3 regions of the Bacillus sp. EA-CB0995 genome follow, and region 3 is predicted to be linked to each of the others. Evidence: a T-box and tRNA genes for the amino acid it is inferred to sense, from the RefSeq annotation. Region 3 holds a T-box; the other regions hold tRNA genes.
What was found. A T-box is a leader RNA that pairs with one kind of tRNA and senses whether it is charged. The one in region 3 lies ahead of tyrS (tyrosine--tRNA ligase), so its partner is inferred to be a tRNA-Tyr.
Positions count from the first base shown of each region.

Region 1: it encodes a tRNA-Tyr, which carries the amino acid that the T-box ahead of tyrS (tyrosine--tRNA ligase) is inferred to sense. The anticodon was not compared.
Region 2: it encodes a tRNA-Tyr, which carries the amino acid that the T-box ahead of tyrS (tyrosine--tRNA ligase) is inferred to sense. The anticodon was not compared.

Region 1 is NZ_CP169269.1:4,225,790-4,229,044, forward strand. It holds gene ACEWFJ_RS21665 (hypothetical protein) at 190-420, opposite strand; gene ACEWFJ_RS21670 (hypothetical protein) at 869-1,060, opposite strand; tRNA gene ACEWFJ_RS21675 (tRNA-Leu) at 1,183-1,264, opposite strand; tRNA gene ACEWFJ_RS21680 (tRNA-Cys) at 1,271-1,344, opposite strand; tRNA gene ACEWFJ_RS21685 (tRNA-Gly) at 1,355-1,429, opposite strand; tRNA gene ACEWFJ_RS21690 (tRNA-Gln) at 1,435-1,509, opposite strand; tRNA gene ACEWFJ_RS21695 (tRNA-His) at 1,623-1,698, opposite strand; tRNA gene ACEWFJ_RS21700 (tRNA-Trp) at 1,709-1,782, opposite strand; tRNA gene ACEWFJ_RS21705 (tRNA-Tyr) at 1,797-1,879, opposite strand; tRNA gene ACEWFJ_RS21710 (tRNA-Thr) at 1,888-1,963, opposite strand; tRNA gene ACEWFJ_RS21715 (tRNA-Phe) at 1,977-2,052, opposite strand; tRNA gene ACEWFJ_RS21720 (tRNA-Asp) at 2,061-2,136, opposite strand; tRNA gene ACEWFJ_RS21725 (tRNA-Met) at 2,139-2,215, opposite strand; tRNA gene ACEWFJ_RS21730 (tRNA-Val) at 2,236-2,311, opposite strand; tRNA gene ACEWFJ_RS21735 (tRNA-Glu) at 2,316-2,390, opposite strand; tRNA gene ACEWFJ_RS21740 (tRNA-Ser) at 2,400-2,491, opposite strand; tRNA gene ACEWFJ_RS21745 (tRNA-Asn) at 2,495-2,569, opposite strand; rRNA gene rrf (5S ribosomal RNA) at 2,579-2,694, opposite strand; rRNA gene ACEWFJ_RS21755 (23S ribosomal RNA) at 2,801-3,255, opposite strand, start outside.
Region 2 is NZ_CP169269.1:99,438-102,692, reverse strand. It holds rRNA gene ACEWFJ_RS00585 (23S ribosomal RNA) at 1-1,366, shown strand, start outside; rRNA gene rrf (5S ribosomal RNA) at 1,417-1,532, shown strand; tRNA gene ACEWFJ_RS00575 (tRNA-Asn) at 1,542-1,616, shown strand; tRNA gene ACEWFJ_RS00570 (tRNA-Thr) at 1,620-1,692, shown strand; tRNA gene ACEWFJ_RS00565 (tRNA-Glu) at 1,716-1,790, shown strand; tRNA gene ACEWFJ_RS00560 (tRNA-Val) at 1,796-1,871, shown strand; tRNA gene ACEWFJ_RS00555 (tRNA-Tyr) at 1,888-1,970, shown strand; tRNA gene ACEWFJ_RS00550 (tRNA-Gln) at 2,040-2,114, shown strand; tRNA gene ACEWFJ_RS00545 (tRNA-Lys) at 2,120-2,192, shown strand; tRNA gene ACEWFJ_RS00540 (tRNA-Gly) at 2,200-2,274, shown strand; tRNA gene ACEWFJ_RS00535 (tRNA-Ala) at 2,279-2,351, shown strand; gene ACEWFJ_RS00530 (glycerate kinase) at 2,647-3,255, shown strand, end outside.
Region 3 is NZ_CP169269.1:3,927,973-3,931,227, forward strand. It holds gene ACEWFJ_RS20155 (protein rep) at 1-39, opposite strand, end outside; gene ACEWFJ_RS20160 (protein rep) at 3-287, opposite strand; gene tyrS (tyrosine--tRNA ligase) at 547-1,809, opposite strand; T-box leader at 1,892-2,108, opposite strand; gene ACEWFJ_RS20170 (DUF4183 domain-containing protein) at 2,816-3,070, shown strand; gene ACEWFJ_RS20175 (DUF4183 domain-containing protein) at 3,134-3,255, opposite strand, start outside.

The sequences.
Region 1 (3,255 bases), 300 kb from region 3:
AGTTATGTATTCTCTATTAGGTAGTATAGTAATGTTATTAATTAGAACTTTAATTGGTGGGATTCCTCAAAATATTAATGAAATATTCAATTTGAATTTTTTTCTACTTTCGACTGTTTGTTCTATAATTTTTTTTATAAAAAGAAATACATACAAATAAAAAAGACAGCCTCATTGACCGCCTGTTACTTACCACTGCCATCCAAGATGAATTAGTTCATCTTTAAGTTCTGCTCTTTCCCAACTGCTTTTTGTATGTCTTAATTGGTCTGCTTTAACTTCGACCTCATGGTTCCATTCGTCTATTGTATAGCTTTGTTCGTCAATTATAGATGGCTCTCTCAATCCGATTAACGATCCAACATATAAAACTGAGACAGCTATAGACATAAGTATAATTAGTTTTGTTCTAGTCTTCATACCGCACCCCCACCTATGAACATTTTACCACAAAAAAAGAGAGCATTAGCTCTCCTTAATTAATTATTCGTAATCTTACTTCTTGAATTCTAATTTGATTACATTGTTGAACAAGGCATAGCCTTGAACGCATGGTTAAGGGTTTCGCCTTTGACCATATTATAAAATGAGAATTTTATTATCTCTTCTTGAACTAACTGGGCAGTTTAGTTTAACAACTATTAGTTACCATCAACGGTAAAGTAAAAAATTCATAGAGGGTAGCGTTAAAATTCGATAATAGGCTATTTCAGGGCTTTGTGCAGTGTTTATGAAAACTTCACAAATAAATCAAGTTTGATATTGAAAGAAGGATATATGCCATTTCCATGTTATAAAAACAAAATATGATAATTTCAGTAATAGAGAGGTTTCTATTGCTAACTTAAGAATTCTTAATGTCTTTTTGTTAGAGATCCACCAGCTCTTTATTTAATGTATTCTTTGCGACTGAAAGCTCGCTTTGGTAATACTGTATAGTTGCTGGTCTTAGATTTCTTAAGTGGCAATCTTTAATAAAGAAAGAAAATGCTTCTTCATCATTTATTCTTTGTGTGATTAAGTTCAACTCAGTATCTGTCAGTTCTCCACGACGTCTCATTATAAAAACCTCCTATGCGTCTGATTCGATGCACACGATTTTGACTTATTTCTGTCGTGTAAAAAAAGACAAAATAAAAAAGCCCTCACATATGAGAAGCCTTGATTTAAAGCTATTTACAGTACCGATGGTCGGGGTCGAACCGACACTCCTTACGGAACACGATTTTGAGTCGTGCGCGTCTGCCAATTCCGCCACATCGGCATAATATGGAGGCGGCAACCGGATTCGAACCGGTGGTAAAGGTTTTGCAGACCTCTGCCTTACCACTTGGCTATGCCGCCATATTAAATTTGGAGCGGAAGACGGGATTCGAACCCGCGACCCCAACCTTGGCAAGGTTGTATTCTACCACTGAACTACTTCCGCAAAAATGGCTGGGCTAGCTGGATTCGAACCAGCGCATGACGGAGTCAAAGTCCGTTGCCTTACCGCTTGGCTATAGCCCATCGAATTATTAATACATTATATGACTTATTATCATTTTTATTACTTTAAATATCCAAACTCGACATTTAGTATATTATCATAACTAATTTAATTTGTAAAGTAATATTAAAAATGGGGCGACTGATGGGAATCGAACCCACGAGTGTCGGAGCCACAATCCGATGCGTTAACCACTTCGCCACAGCCGCCATGCTGTGTTGGCAGGGGCAGTAGGAATCGAACCCACGCCGGAGGTTTTGGAGACCTCTGTTCTACCGTTAAACTATGCCCCTATATAAAATGTAAATGGTGGAGGGGGCAGATTCGAACTGCCGAACCCGAAGGAGCGGATTTACAGTCCGCCGCGTTTAGCCACTTCGCTACCCCTCCGACTTACATGGTGCCGGCTAGAGGACTTGAACCCCCAACCTACTGATTACAAGTCAGTTGCTCTACCAATTGAGCTAAGCCGGCATTATATCTAAAATGGTGGCTCGGGACGGAATCGAACCGCCGACACGAGGATTTTCAGTCCTCTGCTCTACCGACTGAGCTACCGAGCCTTCATAAATGGCGGTCCCGACCGGGGTCGAACCGGCGATCTCCTGCGTGACAGGCAGGCATGTTAACCACTACACCACGGGACCATTGGTTGCGGGGACAGGATTTGAACCTGCGACCTTCGGGTTATGAGCCCGACGAGCTACCAGACTGCTCCACCCCGCGACGATATTTATAAATTTATATGGTGGAGGATGACGGGATCGAACCGCCGACCCCCTGCTTGTAAGGCAGGTGCTCTCCCAGCTGAGCTAATCCTCCAAAGTGGTGACCCGTACGGGATTCGAACCCGTGTTACCGCCGTGAAAGGGCGGTGTCTTAACCACTTGACCAACGGGCCAAAATATTATGGCGGAGAGCAAGGGATTCGAACCCTTGATACGCTTATGACGTATACACGATTTCCAATCGTGCTCCTTCGGCCATCTCGGACAGCTCTCCAATTGGCTCCGCAGGTAGGACTCGAACCTACGACCGATCGGTTAACAGCCGATAGCTCTACCACTGAGCTACTGCGGAATACTGTAAGCCTGGCAACGTCCTACTCTCACAGGGACAAAGTCCCAACTACCATCGGCGCTAGAGAGCTTAACTTCCGTGTTCGGTATGGGAACGGGTGTGACCTCTCTGCCATCATTACCAGACTGTATTTAATTGAGACAATCATCATTATACTTTATTCAAAAATAAAGTCAACAAGTTTTTATATTCTCTCAAAACTAGATAACATCAATGTAGTATACATATTGTATGGTTAAGTCCTCGATCTATTAGTATTCGTCAGCTCCACATGTCACCATGCTTCCACCTCGAACCTATCAACCTGATCATCTTTCAGGGATCTTACTAGCTTAACGCTATGGGAAATCTCATCTTGAGGGGGCTTCATGCTTAGATGCTTTCAGCACTTATCCCTTCCGCACATAGCTACCCAGCTATGCCCTTGGCAGAACAACTGGTACACCAGCGGTGCGTCCATCCCGGTCCTCTCGTACTAAGGACAGCTCCTCTCAAATTTCCTACGCCCACGACGGATAGGGACCGAACTGTCTCACGACGTTCTGAACCCAGCTCGCGTACCGCTTTAATGGGCGAACAGCCCAACCCTTGGGACCGACTACAGCCCCAGGATGCGATGAGCCGACATCGAGGTGCCAAACCTCCCCGTCGATGTGGACTCTTGGGGGAGATAAGCCTGTTATCCC
Region 2 (3,255 bases), 640 kb from region 3:
GCGAAGGCTGAGCTGTGATGGGGAAGCTCCTTATGGAGCGAAGTCTTTGATTCCCCGCTGCCAAGAAAAGCTTCTAGCGAGATAAAAGGTGCCTGTACCGCAAACCGACACAGGTAGGCGAGGAGAGAATCCTAAGGTGTGCGAGAGAACTCTGGTTAAGGAACTCGGCAAAATGACCCCGTAACTTCGGGAGAAGGGGTGCTTTCTTAACGGAAAGCCGCAGTGAATAGGCCCAAGCGACTGTTTAGCAAAAACACAGGTCTCTGCGAAGCCGTAAGGCGAAGTATAGGGGCTGACACCTGCCCGGTGCTGGAAGGTTAAGGAGAGGGGTTAGCGCAAGCGAAGCTCTGAACTGAAGCCCCAGTAAACGGCGGCCGTAACTATAACGGTCCTAAGGTAGCGAAATTCCTTGTCGGGTAAGTTCCGACCCGCACGAAAGGTGTAACGATTTGGGCACTGTCTCAACCAGAGACTCGGTGAAATTATAGTACCTGTGAAGATGCAGGTTACCCGCGACAGGACGGAAAGACCCCGTGGAGCTTTACTGTAGCCTGATATTGAATTTTGGTACAGCTTGTACAGGATAGGCGGGAGCCTTTGAAGCCGGAGCGCTAGCTTCGGTGGAGGCGCTGGTGGGATACCGCCCTGGCTGTATTGAAATTCTAACCTACGGGTCTTATCGACCCGGGAGACAGTGTCAGGTGGGCAGTTTGACTGGGGCGGTCGCCTCCTAAAAAGTAACGGAGGCGCCCAAAGGTTCCCTCAGAATGGTTGGAAATCATTCGTAGAGTGCAAAGGCATAAGGGAGCTTGACTGCGAGACCTACAAGTCGAGCAGGGACGAAAGTCGGGCTTAGTGATCCGGTGGTTCCGCATGGAAGGGCCATCGCTCAACGGATAAAAGCTACCCCGGGGATAACAGGCTTATCTCCCCCAAGAGTCCACATCGACGGGGAGGTTTGGCACCTCGATGTCGGCTCATCGCATCCTGGGGCTGTAGTCGGTCCCAAGGGTTGGGCTGTTCGCCCATTAAAGCGGTACGCGAGCTGGGTTCAGAACGTCGTGAGACAGTTCGGTCCCTATCCGTCGTGGGCGTAGGAAATTTGAGAGGAGCTGTCCTTAGTACGAGAGGACCGGGATGGACGCACCGCTGGTGTACCAGTTGTTCTGCCAAGGGCATAGCTGGGTAGCTATGTGCGGAAGGGATAAGTGCTGAAAGCATCTAAGCATGAAGCCCCCTCAAGATGAGATTTCCCATAGCGTTAAGCTAGTAAGATCCCTGAAAGATGATCAGGTTGATAGGTTCGAGGTGGAAGCATGGTGACATGTGGAGCTGACGAATACTAATAGATCGAGGACTTAACCATATAATATGAAGCAAATGTTATCTAGTTTTGAAGGAATATACCTTCATAAGTCTGGTAATGATGGCAGAGAGGTCACACCCGTTCCCATACCGAACACGGAAGTTAAGCTCTCTAGCGCCGATGGTAGTTGGGACTTTGTCCCTGTGAGAGTAGGACGTTGCCAGGCTTGCATTATTCCGCAGTAGCTCAGTGGTAGAGCTATCGGCTGTTAACCGATCGGTCGTAGGTTCGAGTCCTACCTGCGGAGCCATATGCTTCCATAGCTCAGCTGGTAGAGCACTTCCATGGTAAGGAAGAGGTCACCGGTTCAAGCCCGGTTGGAAGCTTGTGCGAAGTATTAAAACTTTTTGGCCCGTTGGTCAAGTGGTTAAGACACCGCCCTTTCACGGCGGTAACACGGGTTCGAATCCCGTACGGGTCACCACTTTTGGAGGATTAGCTCAGCTGGGAGAGCACCTGCCTTACAAGCAGGGGGTCGGCGGTTCGATCCCGTCATCCTCCACCATATAATTTTCAATGTCGGAGGGGTAGCGAAGTGGCTAAACGCGGCGGACTGTAAATCCGCTCCTTCGGGTTCGGCAGTTCGAATCTGCCCCCTCCACCATTTATTTTTAAAAAATAACCTTACAAAGGTTTATTTTTTTGGTGAGACAAGCATACTAGTAAATATTAATGGGCTATAGCCAAGCGGTAAGGCAACGGACTTTGACTCCGTCATGCGCTGGTTCGAATCCAGCTAGCCCAGCCATTTACGAGCCATTAGCTCAGTTGGTAGAGCATCTGACTTTTAATCAGAGGGTCGAAGGTTCGAGTCCTTCATGGCTCATCATTTTGCGGAAGTAGTTCAGTGGTAGAATACAACCTTGCCAAGGTTGGGGTCGCGGGTTCGAATCCCGTCTTCCGCTCCAACTTGGGGCCTTAGCTCAGCTGGGAGAGCGCCTGCCTTGCACGCAGGAGGTCAGCGGTTCGATCCCGCTAGGCTCCATACAAATAAAAGAAAAGCTTGAAGTCCAATATTGGATTTCAAGCTTTTTTTGTTTATCCCCCGCGACTCGCGTACGGTAAGACTCTCATTTCAAGATTCTAAGAAGTTAAACAAGATATGATAGAGCTTTCCGTCAGTGGGGAATGGAGATTTACTGATGGAAGTTTTACTTTATTCCGCTATCTTATTTATTTTGAAGATGGAGTTTTCTTGTTGATTTTTTGATAAATTAGAACGAGATATATTTTGTAATATGTTTAATGGTTTTTCATACAGTAAAAGGGAGTTGTTTCATGTGAAGATTATCATTGCGTCTGATTCTTATAAAGAAAGTTTAACTGCATTAGAAGTATGTGAAGCAGTAGAGAAAGGATTTCGCTCTATATATCCAGAAGCAGAGTATATAAAAATTCCTATTGCAGATGGTGGGGAAGGAACAGTACAAGCTCTTGTTGATGCAACAAAGGGAAGAATCGTGAATATCCCTGTTACAGGTCCATTAGGAAATTTAGTAGAAGGATTTTACGGTCTCTCTTCAGATAAACGGACCGCTTTTATTGAAATGGCAGCTGCCTCTGGTTTACACCATGTTCCACTTGATAAAAGGAATCCACTCCTAACGACAACAAAAGGAACAGGAGAACTCATTTTACACGCGCTAGAACAAGGAGTTCATCATATTGTTTTAGGGCTTGGGGGAAGTGCTACAAATGATGGAGGAACAGGAATGTTATCCGCTTTAGGTGTGCGTTTTTTTGATAGCGATAATCGCGTTATAGAGCCGAATGGTGGGAATTTAGATTCTATTACTTCTTTTGATATGTCACAGTTAGATTCTCGTTTAAAGAAGGTTAAAATTGAAGCAGCTTGTGACGTTGCGAATCCGTTAACAGGAGGAACAGGG
Region 3 (3,255 bases):
TATCACCGGAAGTAAAACGTGAATTCTCGGATGATACATATCACCTTTTTTAAAATATCCAACATCCTAAAATAACCTAGATTGGCTTGTTGTACAGATTTATACTTAAACAACCGATTGAATCCAATTAACATCTTATCTAGCATCCCATTAATTTGTTCTTCGTTTATATCATCTAAGCCCAAATCTAACAATAACCAATTTACTTGCTGCTTTTTATTAACTTCTGTTATCACATGATGATTAACATATGCTAATTCCAAAGTTCGTTCCCATGATGTCAGCATAATTAATCCCCCTCACCTTCACTTTACCTATATATAAATCTACTTTAATTTCTAAACAGATAAGTCGCTGCTATAATAAAGTGAACCTTTCATTAGTGGTCCTCCACTGATGAAAAGCCTGCGAATAGCGGGATAAAAAATAACCTGCACTCGCTTTCCCTTTGCTGGCAGAAAAAGGCCCTGACCGCTTATATGCATGGCCAGGTGCCCTCGCCCACCTAAAAAGAAAAGGGGGTTGTATTTATATATTTACAGAGCTTTATTCTCCTAATTTCACCAAGCTGTAATTCTTTTTACCTTTACGGATAATAATAAATCTTCCATCGAATGAATTTTCTACCGTAACATCTGTATTTACATCTGTTACTTTGTCTCCGTTCATCAAAATAGCTCCATTATTAATATCTTCTCTTGCTTGGCGTCTAGAAGGTTCAATTCCTAAATCTACTAACCACTCGACAATATTTTTTGTTTCCTTTGCAGCATTGAAAGTTGGCATATCTTTAAAGCCTTGTTCAATTTCATCCGCAGTTAACGCTTTAATATCCCCGCTAAATAATGCTTCTGTAATTTTTACTGCTTGTAGAAATGCATTTTCACTATGAACAAATTTCGTCATTTCTTCTGCTAACACTTTTTGCGCTTCACGTTTATGAGGTTCTGTTTGAACTTTAACCACTAATTCATCAATACTATCTTTCGTTAAGAATGTGAAGAATTTTAAGTATTTAATCACATCGCGATCATCTGTGTTCACCCAGAACTGGTAGAATTCAAATGGTGTTGTTTTTTCTGGATCTAACCAAATTGCTCCTCCTGCTGTTTTACCAAATTTCGTACCGTCTGATTTTAATAGTAATGGAATTGTTAATCCAAAGACTTTTGCATCTGGTCCTTCTTTTTTACGAATTAAGTCTAAACCGCTTGTAATATTTCCCCATTGGTCACTGCCGCCAATTTGCAGTTGTACGTCTTCTTCTTTGTATAAGTGATGGAAATCCATCGCTTGTAGAATTTGGTATGTGAATTCTGTAAATGAAATCCCTGTATCTAAACGACTTGCTACAATATCTTTTGCTAGCATATTATTTATACTAAAGTTTTTACCGTAATCGCGTAAAAACTCAAGGATACTTACTTCATGTGTCCAATCGTAGTTATTTACCATTTTCACTTCGCTATTTCCGCCAAAGTCGAATAACTTTTGCATTTGCGCTGTTAACGCCTCAACATTATGCTGCACTTGTTCTAATGTTTGAAGTTGTCTTTCTGTTTGACGTCCACTTGGATCACCAATTGTTCCCGTTGCTCCTCCAATTAAAATAACTGGATGATGCCCAGCTAATTGGAAACGCTTCATCATCATAAATGGAATTAAATGTCCGATATGCATACTGTCACCAGTTGGATCTACACCACAGTACAAGGAAATCTTTTTCTCTTCTACTAGTTTACGCAATCCTTCTGCATCTGTTTGTTGATTAATGGCATCGCGCCATTCCAATTCGTCAATGATGTTCATGTCTTTCCAGCTCCTTTAATTTGTATGTTTTGCTTACCTTAGTTTGATAAGCATATAAAAAAGTCCCTATGTCTACACTAGACATAGGGACGATTTTTAACCGTGTTACCACCCAGATTGCACAAATAGTATTTACTATTCGTACCACTCTTAGCAATAGTATCGATTGCTACTCCGCTTAGCATTACCTAAGATACTCCAGAGTGTAATTCACAAGTTTGTTTGTGCTAGGTTCCATCAACCCCTAGCTTTCTCGATAACAGTGACAAACTGCTACTGGGCTCTTTCAACGTATTTGATATGTTAAATTAAAGCCAATTATAGAGAAGTAAAATTTCATTGTCAATTCTATACAAAAATGTTTTTAAAGTGTTCACATTTGCTTTATTCTATTAAAGTATTGAACTACCCCCACCTACCGCTTCGCGCTTGAGGTGGGGGTCTTCTCGCCAGGTATGATAAACCACGGGTCAAATGTTTGAATTTATAGCATGAATATCGGGGTCGTAGAGGTATTGATTGAAACATTCTGGCGGAAGAAAAAAGGGAATTAATGAACGAAATAAAAGCATGACGAATGTACAATCAAATATTATATCTATTCATATACTTGTAATAAATCCATTATGTTCGCAAAAAAGGGGGGACTGTTCTGAAACCATTTCATTCTAGGAATTACGAATACGAAGTTTTTTATTTCCCTTGCGCGCTTCCTCTTCCGGAACCCGGACCAGCAGGATCAACTGGAACGACTGGGCCTACTGAGACGACTAGGCCTACTGGAACGACTAGACCTACTGAAACGACTAGACCTACTGAAACGACTAGGCCTACTGGAACGACTAGGCCTACTGAAACGACTAGGCCTACTGGAACGACTAGGCCTACTGGAACGACTAGGCCTACTGAAACGACTAGGCCTACTGAAACGACTAGGCCTACTGAAACGACTAGGCCTACTGGAACGACTAGGCCTACTGGACCTACCTTCCCAGGTCTGATTTCCGTGACAAATCTAATGTTTTTCACAGTTTCAGATGGCACGCGTCTTGTATACACAAACGATGATGGTTTGCCTCAATTCGGAACGACTCAAATTTTGGCACCAAATCAAGTATCATATATGAATTTATTTATCAACGGTATTATCCAACCGCAAAGTTCTTATAACGTACAAGCGGGTATATTAACGATATTTGCTGATGAAGCACTACCATCTGGCATTCCGATCACACTTCAGTTTATTTTGATCAATCAATAAAGTGAAACTTCCATCATTGTGGGATAAAAAACGGATTCTTTTAAAAGAATTCGTTTTTTATTACTAGTTCATACCAAATTCAATCATAACCGGAACACCACGATCTAAAATATCTCCACTCGGAATTGTAATAGCTGTTTTGGTTACACTTGAATTAATCGCAGGTTGTAACTGCCCGTTTAGGT